3 regions of the Mesorhizobium sp. M1338 genome follow, and region 2 is predicted to be linked to each of the others. Evidence: predicted binding sites of a transcription regulator. Region 2 holds the regulator's gene; each other region holds the start of a gene.
What was found. The regulator PhoB, encoded in region 2, activates phosphate uptake and scavenging genes when phosphate is short. The targets are predictions, from matches to a motif close to TGTCATNNANCTGTCAT.
Positions count from the first base shown of each region.

Region 1: olsB (l-ornithine N(alpha)-acyltransferase) is a predicted target of PhoB. The motif match lies at 3,238-3,254, and genes of this name have one in related genera.
Region 3: ppk2 (polyphosphate kinase 2) is a predicted target of PhoB. The motif match lies at 3,055-3,071, and genes of this name have one in related genera.

Region 1 is NZ_JAMYLL010000001.1:68,337-73,436, forward strand. It holds gene NKH19_RS00305 (fatty acid desaturase) at 1-193, opposite strand, end outside; gene NKH19_RS00310 (hypothetical protein) at 379-579, opposite strand; gene grpE (nucleotide exchange factor GrpE) at 817-1,452, shown strand; gene NKH19_RS00320 (trimeric intracellular cation channel family protein) at 1,574-2,206, shown strand; gene olsB (l-ornithine N(alpha)-acyltransferase) at 2,299-3,174, opposite strand; gene NKH19_RS00330 (response regulator) at 3,357-5,100, opposite strand, start outside.
Region 2 is NZ_JAMYLL010000003.1:32,770-37,869, reverse strand. It holds gene pstC (phosphate ABC transporter permease subunit PstC) at 1-250, shown strand, start outside; gene pstA (phosphate ABC transporter permease PstA) at 254-1,105, shown strand; gene pstB (phosphate ABC transporter ATP-binding protein PstB) at 1,102-1,905, shown strand; gene phoU (phosphate signaling complex protein PhoU) at 1,931-2,638, shown strand; gene phoB (phosphate regulon transcriptional regulator PhoB) at 2,658-3,347, shown strand; gene eglC (endo-1,3-1,4-beta-glycanase EglC) at 4,085-5,100, shown strand, end outside.
Region 3 is NZ_JAMYLL010000052.1:9,917-15,016, reverse strand. It holds gene NKH19_RS28400 (DUF982 domain-containing protein) at 1-222, shown strand, start outside; gene NKH19_RS28395 (hypothetical protein) at 289-441, opposite strand; gene NKH19_RS28390 (glycosyl transferase family 90) at 761-1,732, shown strand; gene NKH19_RS28385 (aldo/keto reductase) at 1,854-2,897, opposite strand; gene ppk2 (polyphosphate kinase 2) at 3,181-4,101, shown strand; gene NKH19_RS28375 (dihydrofolate reductase family protein) at 4,374-5,018, opposite strand.

The sequences.
Region 1 (5,100 bases), on a different contig from region 2:
GGATCAGGATCAGTCCCCACCAATGGCCATAGGCATAGGACGCCGAGGACAGTCCCCAGAGCACGGCAAACGGAATGAGTGTGATGGCGAGTTCGACGGCGCTGCGCCGCCTGTCAGGCTTCTTGTAGCGCGCCAGAATTTTCAGCCAGGCGCGCTTGCTGTTGGCGACCGCCTCAGGGGAAATCATGTTCATCACGAAGCATAGGCGGGGTGTCCCGCCACCGCAAGCAAAGATCACGCAAAATTACTGCGCGTAATTGTCGCGTGGCCTGTGGGTCGAGCCAACCGCACTTCACCCGTTTGATGGTTTTCCCCCGGAGCGGCGGGCTTTCAAGATCATTCGGGAACCCGAGGGTTGCCGCCAAGATTGGTCGTTCTCTACCGCCGGCGCCAGCCGACGTCACTCTTCTCCGCTCCGTCGAGGCGGTCGAGCAGTTTTCTGAATCGGTCAGGAATGTCGGCTTCCGTGCGGAAGGCGGGTAAGGTGCGCATAAAGCGGGTGACCGCCTCCGCGCCGAGCTGGCGTCTGACCTCGGTGGCCAGCCGTTCTGCCTTTTCGGTCCTTTTGCGGGTCATCATCTCAAAATCCTGTGTCGGCTTCGAAACTTCTCCAGCAAGGGAATGGTTCCCGCATCACGCCTTTGTGGCAAGCAAAGCCGCCGGTTAGGGTAAAATTTGAATTAAAATCGAAATGCCTGCCGTCGTTGTCCGGCGTTGGTCGACAGCCTTCACAATCGCTTACCCCTTGATTTTTGGCCGCCAAACCTCGATATCGGGCTCAAAATCCACATCATTCGAGATTGACGGGAAACGGCGATGAGCGACCAGGCAAAAGACGAACGCGCGCCCGATGAAGTCGAGGCGACCGAGGCCAATGCCGAGCGCACGGAAGGCAGCGTCAACGGCGACTATGAAGCCCTTGTGCGGCTGCTGAAGGAAAATGAAGAATTGAAGGACCGCGCGCTGCGCGTGGCGGCCGAAATGGAGAACCTGCGTCGCCGCACGGCGCGCGACATGCACGACGCGCGTACCTACGCGGTCGCGAATTTCGCTCGCGACATGCTGTCGGTGTCGGACAATCTGCGCCGTGCGCTGGATGCGATTCCGGCCGAGGCCAAGGCGTCGGGTGACGCCGGCTTCAAGGCGTTGATCGAAGGCGTCGACTTGACCGAGCGCGCCATGCTGTCGGCGCTGGAACGGCACGGGGTCAAGAAGCTCGCGCCTGAAGGCGAGAAGTTCGATCCCAATTTCCATCAGGCGATGTTCGAAGTGCCCAATCCAGATGTTCCGGCCAACACGGTGGTCCAGGTCGTGCAGCCGGGCTATTCGATCGGCGATCGGGTGCTGCGACCGGCCATGGTCGGCGTCGCCAAGGGCGGCCCGAAGCTAGCCGCCGCTGAAGCGCCGGTCGAGCCGGGGCCGGTGAACGAACAGGCCGAGAAGGATGCGTGAGGTAGGGAATAGGGAATAGGCAGTAGGCAGTAGGCAATAGGGAAACTGGGGCAGTCGTATCAATCGAGCGGCTTCGTGCTATTCATACTGCCTAATTCCTAATTCCTACTGCCTCACGCCCATGAACCTCATCGCGCTTCTCGACTATGCCGGTGTCGCCGTCTTCGCCGCGACCGGGGCGCTTGCGGCTTCGCGCAAGCAACTCGACATTATCGGTTTCCTGTTCCTGGCCAGCGTCACCGGAATAGGCGGCGGCACGCTTCGCGACGTCATCCTCAACCTGCCAGTTTTCTGGGTCGCCAACTCCAGCTATGTGCTGATCTGCGCCGTGGTTGCGGTGCTGGTCTTCTTCAGCGCGCATCGTGTCGAATCGCGCTGGAAATGGCTGCTCTGGCTTGACGCCATCGGGCTCGCCGCCTTTTCGGTGATGGGCGCCGCCAAGGGACTGGCGATTACCGGTTCGCCTGTCGTCTCCGTCATCACCGGCGTGCTCACCGCCACTTTCGGCGGCATTCTGCGCGATCTCCTGGCCGGCGAGCCATCGGTTCTGCTCAGGCCCGAAATCTACGTCACGGCAGCCCTTGCGGGTGCCGGCCTCTATACACTTGGCGATCTTGCCGGACTGCCGCCGCTCGCCTCGGACCTCGCCGGTTTTGCGGCGGCGTTCCTTGTGCGTGGCGGCGCACTCAAATTCGGCTGGTCGTTTCCGTCCTACAAAAGCCGACCCGGCCGGCGGCCGGAAGATATTCCGTGAGAGAAGTGAATGGTGAATGGTGAATAGTGAATGGCAATTAGAACGGGGTGTAACTCCCACCATTCACCATTCACCATTCACCATTCACCACTTTACGCAGCGAAGCGTTGAGCTTCCCCGCCATAATAATTGACGTAGCGGGCGCCGATTTCCTTGACCGGCATGACGACGAAGACGTCGACCGTCGAGAATTCGCGGTCGATGACGCAGCCATCGCCGATGCGCGCGCCAACGCGCAGATAACCCTTGACCAAGGGCGGCATCGCCGCGATCGCCGCCTTGGTGTTGACCGCCTCGATCGGCATCAGGTCCATCGAGCAGTAACGCCCGGACACCGCGCGCACATCCCAGGCCGAATTCGTCCGGCAGTGGTGGGCGAGGTAGGTGAGTGCCTCGGCATGCGCCGCCGGCACCGTGCCGTGGAAGGAAGCGCAACCGGTCATCACACCGATTTCGTAGTGGTTGATGTAAGCCCAGATGCCTTGCCACAGCGCCTCGATGGTGCGCTTCGAGCGGTATTCCGGCAAAACGCAGGAGCGGCCCAGTTCGAGAAAGCGCTGGCCGGGGTGACGGGCGATGAGCTTGGTCAGCTCGAATTCACCTTCGGAATAGAACCCTCCGGCCGTGGCCGCGATTTCTTGCCGCAGCAACCGATAGGTGCCGACGATGCGGCGATGTTCGGGGCCGGAAAGCGTCGTGTCCAAAACCAGCAGATGGTCGCAGAGCGGGTCGAAGCGGTCGGCATCACGGCGGTCGTGGGCCTGGAACAGATCCTTCCTGGCGCCAAGTTCGTCGTAGAACACCCGGTAGCGCACTTCCTGCGCGGCCGCGATCTCGGCCTCGTTGCGAGCGAGCCGCACTTCAAGATTGCCTATACGGCCCAGTGCCGCGCCCTTTATGACGGAATCGACTTTACATCCGGCAAGCAAGGCGCTGCTGGCGTTCGGCCGAGTGTCACATTCCGGCATAACTGTATGCACGAGTGATTCTCCTTCGAGCCATCCCTCTTGGCACGGGGATACGGTGTAGGTGCAACAGGATTGTGACAGTACCGTGATACGACGTCGTGGGCAATACTTCGTCGGCTGGCGAATAGGATCAACCGGCTCCTTTACGTGAGCGCGCGGCCTGAAATGGGCGGGTGGAAAACTCAGGCCGCGACGACCTGTCCCTCGACGGCATTGACCAGCGCCTCGGGGTCGAGCGGCTTGGTGACAAAGCCGCTGGCGCCATGAGCCAACACCGCATGGCGGGTCTTTTCCTGGCTGTCGGCCGACAGCACCATGATCGGCACCGGCGGCACGGCGGTTTCTTCCTCATGGCGGCGGATGGCGGCAATCGCGTCCAGTCCGTCCATGACCGGCATGTGCAAATCCATCAAAATCACGTCGAAGCGGTGGTTGTGCCCGGCGCCGGTGACAGCCTCGACGGCGGCCTTGCCGTTGCCGACCACCTTGACGCGATGCCCGGCCTTCAGCAGCGTGGCGCGGGCCAGCATGGCATTGATGTCATTGTCCTCGGCGATCAGCACCGACAGGCCGCGCTGGCGGTTGCCGACGGCGCGAAGCGCCGGCGCGCCACGCTTTTCCGGCTGCGGCTGGACGAGGCTGGGAGCATGGCTGCTCAACAGCACACGCAGAAGCGTTCCGCCACGTACCGGCCTGGCCAGGAAGGTTGCGTAGCCGCCGGCGCGGAACTCGCCAAGCATGCCGCGATCGGTCGGCGCGATCAGCGTGATGGCCTCGCAGTCGGAAAAACCGCTCTGGCGCAGGCGCTTGAGCAACCTGCCGTCGCTTTCTTCCATGGCCGCATCGATCAGAAGCGCATCACAGCCAGCGGCGAAGGGCGCGGCCTGCGCGGCGGTGGTGGCGATGTCGACCGTGCCGCCATTGGCGCGGATGGTGCGGGCGATGGCGTCGGCCTCGACGGCGTTTTTCGACAGGATCACCGCGCGTCTGCCAGAGAGTGCGTTCTGCCGGCCCTGCGGCGCTTCTGTGGCCGCTATCGCCGGGATCTCGAAGACGAACTCGGATCCCTGGCCGAGCCGGCTGGATACCGAGATCGTGCCGCCCATGGCGGCCACCAGGCGTTTGGAGATGGCAAGGCCGAGGCCGGCCCCGCCATGCGTACGCGTCGACGTGCCGTCGGCTTGCTCGAACTCCTCGAAAATACGGTCCAGGTCCTCATCATGCAGGCCCGAACCGGTATCGGCGATGGTGAAGCATATGCGGTCGGTGGTTTCGGTGCGCGCTCGCGCAATGCTCACCAGCACGCCGCCGCTGTCGGTGAACTTGATGGCGTTGCCGATAAGGTTGAGCAGCACCTGCCTGACCTTGCCCGGATCGGCGGTGATCAATTGCGGCACGTCGGGTTCGACATGGCAGCCCAGCCCGATATCCTTGGCGAAGGCGCGCGCGGCCAGCAATTCGACGATGTTGTCGGCGATCTCGCGCACCGACATCGGCTGCGGCTCCGGGTCGAAGCGCCCGGCTTCGATCTTGGAGTAGTCGAGCAGATCCTCGATCAGGGCAAGCAATGCGCTGGCCGAGGTTGAGACGGCGCCGACATAGGTCTGCTGTTCCGGCGACAGGCTGGTGTCGGCCAGTAGCCTGGCCATGCCCATGATGCCGTTCATCGGCGTGCGAATTTCATGGCTGACGGTGGCGAGGAAACGCGATTTGGCCTGGCTGGCGTACTCGGCTCGTTCGCGTGCGGTGATCAGCGAGGATTCGGCGCGTTTGCGGGCGGTGATGTCGCGGGCGATGGCGCGATGCGAAACGGCGCCGCTGTCCTTGTCACGCACCGACAGTTCGATCCACGAGAACCAACGCGGGCCGCTAGGCGTATTGATGGCGACATCGGTGGAACTCAGGCATTCATGGTCGGAAAAGGCG
Region 2 (5,100 bases):
TGGCCGCGCGCTGGGCGAAACCATGGCGGTGACCTTCGTCATCGGCAACGCGCACCGCATCTCGACCTCGCTGTTCGCGCCGGCAACGACGATCTCCGCGACCATCGCCAATGAATTCACCGAAGCCGTCGGCGACCTCTACACGTCTTCGCTGGTGGCGCTCGGCCTGATCCTGTTCGTCATCACCTTCCTGATCCTTGCCATCGCCCGCTACATGCTGATGCGCATCGACGCCCGCACCGGAGCCTGACCGATGTCGACAGCCACATCGCTTCACCAGAGCCGCAAGAGGAAGAATGCCGTGATGATGACGCTGTGCGTCACCGCGGCGGGCATCGGACTTGCCTGGCTGGCGCTCATCCTCGGCGCGCTGGTCTACAAGGGCGCCGCCGGCCTGTCCCTTGACGTCTTCACGCAGATGACGCCGCCTCCCGGCGACGCCGGCGGCCTGCTCAACGCCATTTACGGCAGCGTGGTCATGACGATCATCGCCGTCATCGTCGGCACGCCAATCGGTGTGCTGGCCGGCACGTACATGGCCGAATACGGTCGCTTTTCCAAGCTGACCACCGTGGTGCGCTTCATCAACGACATCCTGCTGTCGGCGCCGTCGATCATCATCGGCCTGTTCGTCTACGAATTGATGGTGCGGCCGATGGGGCATTTCTCGGCAATCGCCGGTGCTGTCGCGCTCGCCATCCTCGTCATTCCGGTTGTGGTGCGCACCACCGAAGACATGCTCAATTTGGTGCCGAACGCCTTGCGCGAAGCCGGCACCGCGATCGGCGCGCCGCGCTGGGTGGTCATCAAGTCGGTCGCCTACCGCGCCGCGCTTTCCGGCATTGTCACCGGCATATTGCTGTCGATCGCCCGTATCTCCGGCGAGACGGCACCACTGCTCTTCACGGCGCTCAACAACCAGTTCTGGTCGAGCAATCTCAACGCGCCGATGGCCAGCTTGCCTGTCACCATCTTCCAGTTCGCTCTCAGCCCTTACGAGGAATGGCAGCAACTGGCCTGGACCGGCGCACTTATCATCACATTGACGGTTCTCGCGCTCAGCATCGTTGCGCGCAGCCTGACCGGACGCAGAGAGGACAAATGAGCCAGATGTTGTCTCCAGACATGACGATCGCCGCCGAGGCCACCGCCAAGGCCAAGATCGAGGTCAAGAACCTCAACTTCTACTACGGCCAATCGAAGGCGCTGAAGGACATCACGCTGTCCTTGCCGGAGCGCAGCGTCACCGCCTTCATCGGGCCTTCGGGCTGCGGGAAGTCGACGCTGCTGCGCGTCTTCAACCGCATCTATGAGCTTTATCCCAGGCAGACGGCCGACGGTCAGGTGCTGCTCGACGGCCAGAACGTTCTTGACCGCTCGCAGGACCTCAACCTGCTGCGCACCAAGATCGGCATGGTGTTCCAGAAGCCGACGCCATTTCCGATGTCGATCTATGAAAACATCGCTTTCGGCATCAGGCTCTACGAGAAGCTGAGCAAATCCGAGATGGACGGCCGCGTCGAGCAGGCGCTGAAGCGCGCGGCACTCTGGACCGAGGTCAAGGACAAGCTCGACGCCAGCGGCCTCAGCCTCTCAGGCGGCCAGCAGCAGCGGCTCTGCATCGCCCGTACCGTGGCGGTGAAGCCGGAAGTCATCCTGCTCGACGAGCCCGCCTCGGCGCTCGATCCGCTGTCGACCGCCAAGATCGAGGAGCTGATCGACGAGTTGCAAGCCGACTACACGATCGTCATCGTCACCCACAACATGCAGCAGGCGGCGCGCGTGTCGAAGCAGACGGCCTTCATGTATCTGGGCGAGCTGGTCGAGTTCGACCGCACCGAGAAGATCTTCACGTCGCCCCGCGAGAAGCGCACGCAGGACTACATCACCGGCCGCTTCGGCTGAGCTCAGGCATACGAGGAACAGGATCATGAGCGAACACACAGTCGCTTCTTTCGACGAGGATCTCGGTCAGATCAGCAAGCTCATCAGCGACATGGGCGATCTCGCCAGCTCGATGGTCGGCGGTGCGACCAAGGCGCTGTTGAATTCCGACAACGCCTTGGCACAGCGCGTCGTCTCCGACGACGCGATCATGGACGCGCGCCAGCGGGAGCTCGACGACCGCGCCATCACGCTGATCGCCAAGCGGCAGCCGATGGCCGACGATCTGCGCCATGTCGTCGGTTCGATCCGCATGGCCGGCGATCTCGAACGCATCGGCGACCTTGCCAAGAACATCGCCAAGCGCGTCGGCACTGTCGGCCTCAGCGTTACGCCGCGCGACCTTTCGCACTCGATCGATGGAATGGCACAACTGGTGCTGATCCAGGTGCAGGGCGTCATCGAGGAATATGCGGCGCGTGACGCCGCCGCGCTGGCGAAACTGCGTGCCGACGACGAACGCATCGACGTCAAATACACCTCCGTGTTCCGCGAACTTCTCACCTATATGATGGAAGACCCGCGCAACATCACCGCGTGCACGCATCTTTTGTTCTGCGCCAAGAATCTCGAGCGCATCGGCGACCACGTCACCAACATCGCGGAAAATGCCTATTATGTTTTGACCGGCACGCAGCTGCCGGCCAATCGTCCGAAGCAGGACGAGACGACAATGTCCGCGCCGGCGGCATGACGACAGGGGTGACCAGCCGATGATCGCGCCACGCATCATGGTGGTGGAGGACGAGGAGCCGCTAGGCGTGCTGCTCCGTTATAATCTGGAGTCCGAGGGCTATCAGGTCGAGGTGGTGACGCGCGGCGACGAGGCCGAGATCCGGCTGCAGGAGAACGTGCCTGACCTTCTGGTGCTCGACTGGATGGTGCCGGCGGTTTCCGGCATCGAACTCTGCCGACGCCTGCGAATGCGCCCCGAGACCGAGCGGCTGCCGATCATCATGCTGACCGCGCGCGGCGAGGAGAGCGACCGCGTGCGCGGCCTCTCGACCGGCGCCGACGACTATCTGGTCAAGCCTTTCTCGACGCCGGAGTTCATGGCCAGGGTCAAGGCGCTGCTGCGCCGTGCCAAGCCGGAAGTGCTGTCCAGCGTGCTGAAGGTCGGCGACATCGTGCTCGATCGAGAATCGCATCGGGTCTATCGCAAGAAGAGCGAGATCCGGCTCGGGCCGACCGAATTCCGCCTGCTCGAATTCATGATGCGCCATCCCGGCCGCGTGTTCTCGCGCAGCCAGCTGCTCGACAATGTCTGGGGTGAGACGATCTACATCGACGAACGCACGGTGGACGTGCATGTCGGCCGGCTGCGCAAGGCGGTCAACAACGGCCGCATGCCCGACGTCATCCGCACCATTCGAGGTGCAGGCTACGCGATCAGGGAAGATTAATTCCCATCCCATCCCGATAAATCGGAACCCAGGTTCAAGCTCGGTCAGCAGGCGGTCGCCAACGGCCGCGAAGGGTGGAATGTTGCATTCGTCTCATCGGTGGAGAACGAGCATGTGGCGCCCAGGAGCGGTCATCCCATCAGTTTTCGAATGACCGCATTTGGGCCAAGGCGACAGGCGGCTTCTGGCATCCAAAAAGCGATGGCGGACATTCAAGCAGGCGGGATTGAAATCTTTAACCGACCCTTCGCGGTCGTTGCCCGGTCGCAGCGAAACGTCCGCAGCGGAGTGAGCCATGCTGGAATTGATTGTGCGTGGCTAACTGGTCGGTCACTTCACAACTCGATTGCTCTGCGATCTCTCAAACTGCTGTTGTGTCCGGCTGGCCGCGGGAAGAACGGTTCGCGATTAGTCGGTCATAATCGCCATTTTGCCCGTAAAACTCTGCCCTCCAAATCGTGCTCCTTCTAGCGAGGATTGAACTAATGCATTTATCTATATCCGTCAAAGCACGCGACTTTCACATAAATATAGAATTTTATTAAAATTATATTTTTGACGGAGGACGGATTCCTTCTCTTTATTCAGTGTATGTGCGCCGAATGGTCAATATTATCTCGGATCGGATGACGATTCCCTGGAACTATTTCATCCGTTGCAACGTTGCTTGGGAAGCAGTCGCTGGGACTCGTATCGAATGATTTCACCAGGTCGGATACCATGAGGAAGGATTTCTGATGAGCACCGTCGTAAACGCCAAAGGCATCCCTCTTCCCTACACCGGCGCTTCCACTCATTGGTTCTCGGCCACTGGGTCTGGACCGGAACTGCATGGCACCTCCGGCAACGACTCCTTCTGGGGAGACACCGGCGTCAAGGTCACGATCTACGGTGGCGCCGGCGACGACTACTATCACCTCTATTCCACCAACAATAAGGTGGTCGAGGATCCTGGGGCAGGAATCGACACGATCGACACATGGATGAGCTACAAGCTCCCCGACAATTTCGAGAACCTCGTCGTTACCGGCGCCAATCGATATGCGTTCGGAAATGCGTTGGACAACATCATCAAGGGCGGGTCGGGTCATCAGACGCTGGATGGCGGCAAGGGCGACGATGTCCTGATCGGCGGAGACGGCGCCGACACTTTCGCCATCTCTAAAGGAAATGGAAGTGATCTTATCTTCGATTTCGGTGCGACTGATACGGTCCGCCTTAACGGCTATGACTTCACTTCGTTCGATGCCGTCCGTTCACAGATGGTTCAGGTGGAATCAAACGTGATGCTGAACCTCGGATCCGACGAGATCCTGGTGTTCAAGAATACGACCATCGACAAGTTGCAGCCCACCCAGTTCGAGCTGCCGATAGACAAGTCCGGAATGACGCTGTCCTTCTCCGACGAATTTAACACGCTGAGCCTTCGGAACGGACAGGACGGCACCTGGAATTCCAATTTCTGGTGGGGAGCGCCGAACGGCAGCACATTGAGCAGCAATGGCGAGTTGCAATGGTATGTCGACGCCAATTATGGCCCGACGAGTTCCGTCCACCCGTTCAGCGTTGAAAACGGCGTCCTCACCATCACCGCGGCGCAGGCGCCGGAGGACATCAAGCCTCTGATCAACAATTACGAATACACCTCGGGGATCCTGACGACGCACGACACCTTCGCGCAAGCCTATGGCTATTTCGAAATGCGGGCGGACCTGCCCGAAACAGCCGGAGCATGGCCGGCCTTCTGGCTGCT
Region 3 (5,100 bases), on a different contig from region 2:
TCAGTCGCGGCGGGAAGCACTCAGCTCTTGCGGACGGCGCGTGAGGCTTCCGACTACCTCCTCAACAGCTGGCCCGGCAAGCGGAGCCCCAAGCATCGCGCTGCCCTGCAAGCCTGCCATGACGCGCTGGCCGGCGACAAGCCGGCGATGAACGCCAGGCGCGCCTTCATCGCGGCAGCACGCGAAGTGGACGTCTTTGTCAGCGACAAGGCGCCCGCCTGACACAAGCCAGCCATCTGGGCGGCGATCTGGATTGAGGCATGGCCCGCATCCGCGGGCCTTTTGCCGTCACTTTGCCGTTTCGGTTTCGCCTTCGGTGTCGTCCTCGGGCTTCGAACGTTCCCTCGCCGCAACCTTGGCCGCCTGCTTCTCGGCCTTCTTGGCCGCTTTCTGGCGGTCGCGTTCCTTGCGTTCCTGATCGTAATTTGGTGGTCGCGCCATATCGGCTCCTTTTCACTGCTGGACCGGTTCGTCGTTTCACGGAAACGCAGAATCGCTCCATCTCTTTGTTTGACGCAATCCCCTAGGGAAAGCGCTACGCGCTTTTCCCGGGAAAACCGTTTCACACTTTTCCTGGAATTGCTTTTAGCGGCTCTGACCCTGCCTAGGAGCATTAGCCGTCAAACACAACAGCTGAAGCGATAGTGCCGGCCGTTGGCGTCGATGATGGTCCGGGGCTTGCAAGATGCGCGGCACAATGGTGTAGGGGGAGCCGGGGCGCTGAGATGGCGCGATCTGCCGTTTGTTTTGATAGTGAATTATGGCCACCATACAACGAACGACGGCAAGGGTTTTCTACTATGCGCGAAACGTCTTGCGCGATATCGCACCGCAGGCTCTCTTCCGTTGGCGGTTGGCGGGCCGTCTCGAACGGGCCAGGCTCTCGGATGAAGCGGTGCGGCGGCGGCTGAATTACTATAACGAGTTGCAGGACGCGTTTTCGCCCAGCCCGGCGGCGGTGCGTCTCGACAATTTGCCCCCCACGCCGACCATGTACTATTACGACCTCAGGGAGTTCGCCCGCTATTTTGACCCGGCGTTGCTCGTCGACGTCGAATTCGGCGACGTCATCGAGGTGCCGAAGGTGCCGACGCTCGTCAAGGATCGGCCGATCCGCGCCGACAACGGCAATGCGGTCATCATGAAATTCAACAAGTTCCGACACTTCCACATGCCGGCCGACGCAATTGCCTTCGCCGACAAGCGCCCGGTGGTGGTCTGGCGCGGCGACCTCAACAATCCGAAACGGACGAGGTTCCTGGACGCCGTGCGCGATCTGCCGTTCTGCGACGCCGGGTCACACAAGTCGTACGCGCCGGCTGAGTACAGCAAGCCTTTTCTCAGCATCAGCCAACAGCTGCGTTACCGCTACATCGTCTCGCTCGAAGGCAACGACGTTGCGACCAACCTCAAATGGATCCTGAATTCGAATTCACTCTGCCTGATGCCGTCGCCGACATACGAGACATGGTTCGCGGAAAAGCAACTTGAGGCTGGTGTCCACTATGTGCCGCTCGAAGCGGATTTCTCCAACCTTGCGGAACGCGTGGCATATTTCGAGCGGCATCCGGCCGAGGCGGAACGCATTATCGCCGCGGCCAACGCCTATTGCCGCCAATTCTCCAACGAGCAGGCCGAACAGGCGATTTCCCTGCTCGTCCTCTACAAATACTTTGTCCTCAGCGGCCAGATCGACCCTGATCCCGAGGTCTGGCGATTTATCCAGGGTTAATGCATGTCGCCCAAAAGTGGTCCCGGTTTTGGGAGAACGACATGCATGAAAACGAAGATCTAAAGCGCGGTGCCTCAAACGCGACGCGCTTCAGGACGTCGCGTGCCTCGGGGCCCGCTCGTCAGATGCCGCTGCGGTCAAGAACCAGATCGGCGGGGCCGAAGCGGTCCTTTGCCGTCAGCTGCTGGTGCCAGTAGGGATAGAGCAAAGGCGGCCGGCTGACCGCGTCGAGGCGACCGCGTTCCTCGCCGGTGAGCACCAGGCTTGCCGCCGCGATGTTGTCCCTGAACTGCGTTTCGGTCCTGCCGCCGATCACCAGCGAGGAGACCGCAGGTCGGCCGAGCAGCCAGGCCAATGCCACCTGCGCCGCCGAAACGCCGCGTTGCGTGCCGATCTCGACAAGCACGTCGACGATCCGCCACAGCCGGTCCTCGTCGCGGATCGGCGGTTCGGACCAGCCGGCAAGCTGGCGGGCGGTGGGGCTGTCGCGGCGGTATTTGCCGGACAGCAATCCGCCGGCAAGCGGGCTCCAGACCAGAACGCCCAGCCCCTGGTCGACGGAAATCGGCAGCAATTCATATTCCGCCTCGCGCGCTTCCAGCGTGTAGTGGATCTGCTGGGTGACGAAGCGTGGCTGGTGATGGCTGTCGCTGATGCCGAGCGCCTTCATCACCTGCCAGCCGGAATAGTTGGAACAGCCGACATAGCGGATCTTGCCCTGGGCAACCAGCGTGTCGAGCGCGGCGATGGTTTCCTCCAGCGGTGTCACGCCATCCCATTCGTGCAGGAAGTAGATGTCGATGACGTCGGTCTTGAGCCGCTTCAGGCTCTTCTCGCATTCGCGGATCAGGTGATGACGCGACAGGCCTTCATCGTTCGGACCGTTGCCGATCCGCATCCGCGCCTTGGAGGCGATCAGCACGTCGCCCTTGCGCTTGCCGCCGAGCGCTTCGCCGATGATCTCTTCCGAAATGCCGTTCGAATAGACATTGGCGGTGTCGATGACGTTGATGCCGGCATCGATGCAGAGATCGATCATCCGGCGCGCCTCGTCGAGATCGGTCTTGCCGACAGCCGAAAACGCGCCGGCGCCGCCGAAAGTCATCGTGCCCATGGTCAGCGTCGAAACCTTCAGGCCGGAACGGCCGAGAGTGCGGTATTCCATGTCAGTCCTCGCTATTGCATTGGGGAAGGGGCGTTGGGGAAGGCCGCCCCGAATGTGGCCGCTATTTGTAGGACAATTTGAGCGGTTTGTCGCCATGCCACGACAACGGATCGATCATGCCTCACGGGATTTGCAGCGGCGACTTCATGTTCCAGGCTGCAATAAAACCGTCATTGCCGGCCTATATTGAAGTCGGCTCAGGTGTTGGCGCTCCGAGACGCAAGCCAGGGGTTTGGGGCGCGCCGGACGTGGATCGACAGGGCTTGCAGGTGGAGCAGCTGATATGATCGAGCTAAAACAGAATTCTCCTGCCAAGGACTGGCTTGAGGCCGAGCTCGCCGACACGCTCGACGAGGACTATGAGCTCGAAATGTCGGAGCCGGCGCTGTCGATGGAGATCGCCAAGATCTACAAGAACGCGCATCCGCCTTCGATCGATCGCATGCAGTATTTTCGCGACCTGATCACCTTACAGTCCGAACTGATCAAGCTGCAGTCCTGGGTCGCCTACCACAAGAAGAAGCTGGTGGTGATCTTCGAGGGGCGCGATTCGGCCGGCAAGGGCGGCGTCATCAAGCGCATCACCCAGCGGCTCAATCCGCGCATCTGCCGTGTCGTGGCACTGCCGGCGCCGACCGAACGCGAGAAGTCGCAATGGTATTTCCAACGCTATGTCCCGCATCTGCCGGCCGGTGGCGAAATCGTGCTGTTCGACCGCTCCTGGTACAACCGCTCGGGCGTCGAACGGGTGATGGGCTTTGCCCAGCCCGATCAGGTCGAAGAATTCTTCCGCGACGTGCCGGAGTTCGAGCGCATGCTGGTTCGCTCGGGCATCACCGTGGTCAAATACTGGTTCTCGATCACCGACGAGGAACAGCAGATGCGCTTCCTGATGCGCATCCACGATCCGATGAAGCAGTGGAAACTGTCGCCGATGGACCTGCAGTCGCGCATCCGCTGGGAACAGTACACCAAGGCCAAGGAAGAGACCTTCATCCGCACGAACATCCCGGAAGCCCCTTGGTTCATCGTCGAAGGCAACGACAAGAAGCGGGCGCGACTGAACTGCATCGATCACCTGCTCAAGCAGATGCCGTATGAAGAGGTGCCGCACGAGGAGATCACGCTGCCGGAGCGCGTCTTCAACCCCGAATACGAGCGCCAGACCCTGCCGCGCGAGCTCTACGTTCCGGAGAAGTACTGAAGGTTCTCCCTTCTCCCCGTCACTATACGGGGAGAAGGTGCCGGCAGGCGGATGAGGGGCAGCGCTGACTTAGACAGTTGAACTCGGTGAAATCGCTGCATGGGCGAAACTTATTCTGCCCCCATATTGCCATCGGTGGCATTCTCGGCAACACAATATTCAACATTCAACCGATTGCGCCGCCCCTTGCCCTGCCGGGCATTTCTCCCCGTATAGTAACGGGGAGAAATGGGCCTGCACCGAAGGTTTCGCCACCTTGATAACCTCGGGGCTCAAGCACGCTTGATGACGACGTGCGTGGCGAGCGGCGTCGCAACCTGCTCGCTGCAGACATAGCCGAGCTTGACCATGTCGAGGCCGGCAAAAAGGTTCTCGCCCGCGCCGAGCAGCACCGGCGCGATCGCCAGATGCATCTCGTCGATCAGCTTCTCCTGGAGATATTGCTGGATGGTGGCGACGCCGCCGCCCACCCGCACGTCCTTGCCGTCCGCCGCTGCTTTTGCCTGTTCAAGCGCCGAATGGATGCCGTCGGTGATGAAATAAAAGGTCGTGCCGCCCTCCATGACGATCGGTTCGCGCTTGTGGTGGGTCAGCACGAAAACCGGCACGTGATAGGGCGGGTTGTCGCCCCACCAGCCTTTCCAGCTATCGTCAGGCCATTCGCCGCGGATCGGCCCGAACATGTTGCGGCCGAGGATCCAGGCGCCGACATTCTCGAAGCTGCGCGCCGCGAAGTTCTCGTCAGTCCCGTCCGCGCCGCCTTCCTCGCCAAACATCTTGCGGAAGGTGCGGGTGCTAAAGGCCCATTTGTGCAGGGATTCCCCGCCGACACCGAGCGGATTTTGCAGGTCCTGATCAGGACCTGCGCCGTAGCCGTCGAGCGACAGGCTGAAAGCGTTGACACGTAGTTTGGACATGCGAGCCTCCTCGATAACCAGTTGTATTTTGCAAGCAGTTGTTTCGTAGCAGACTGATTGCGAATTGCAAGCGGTATTTTTA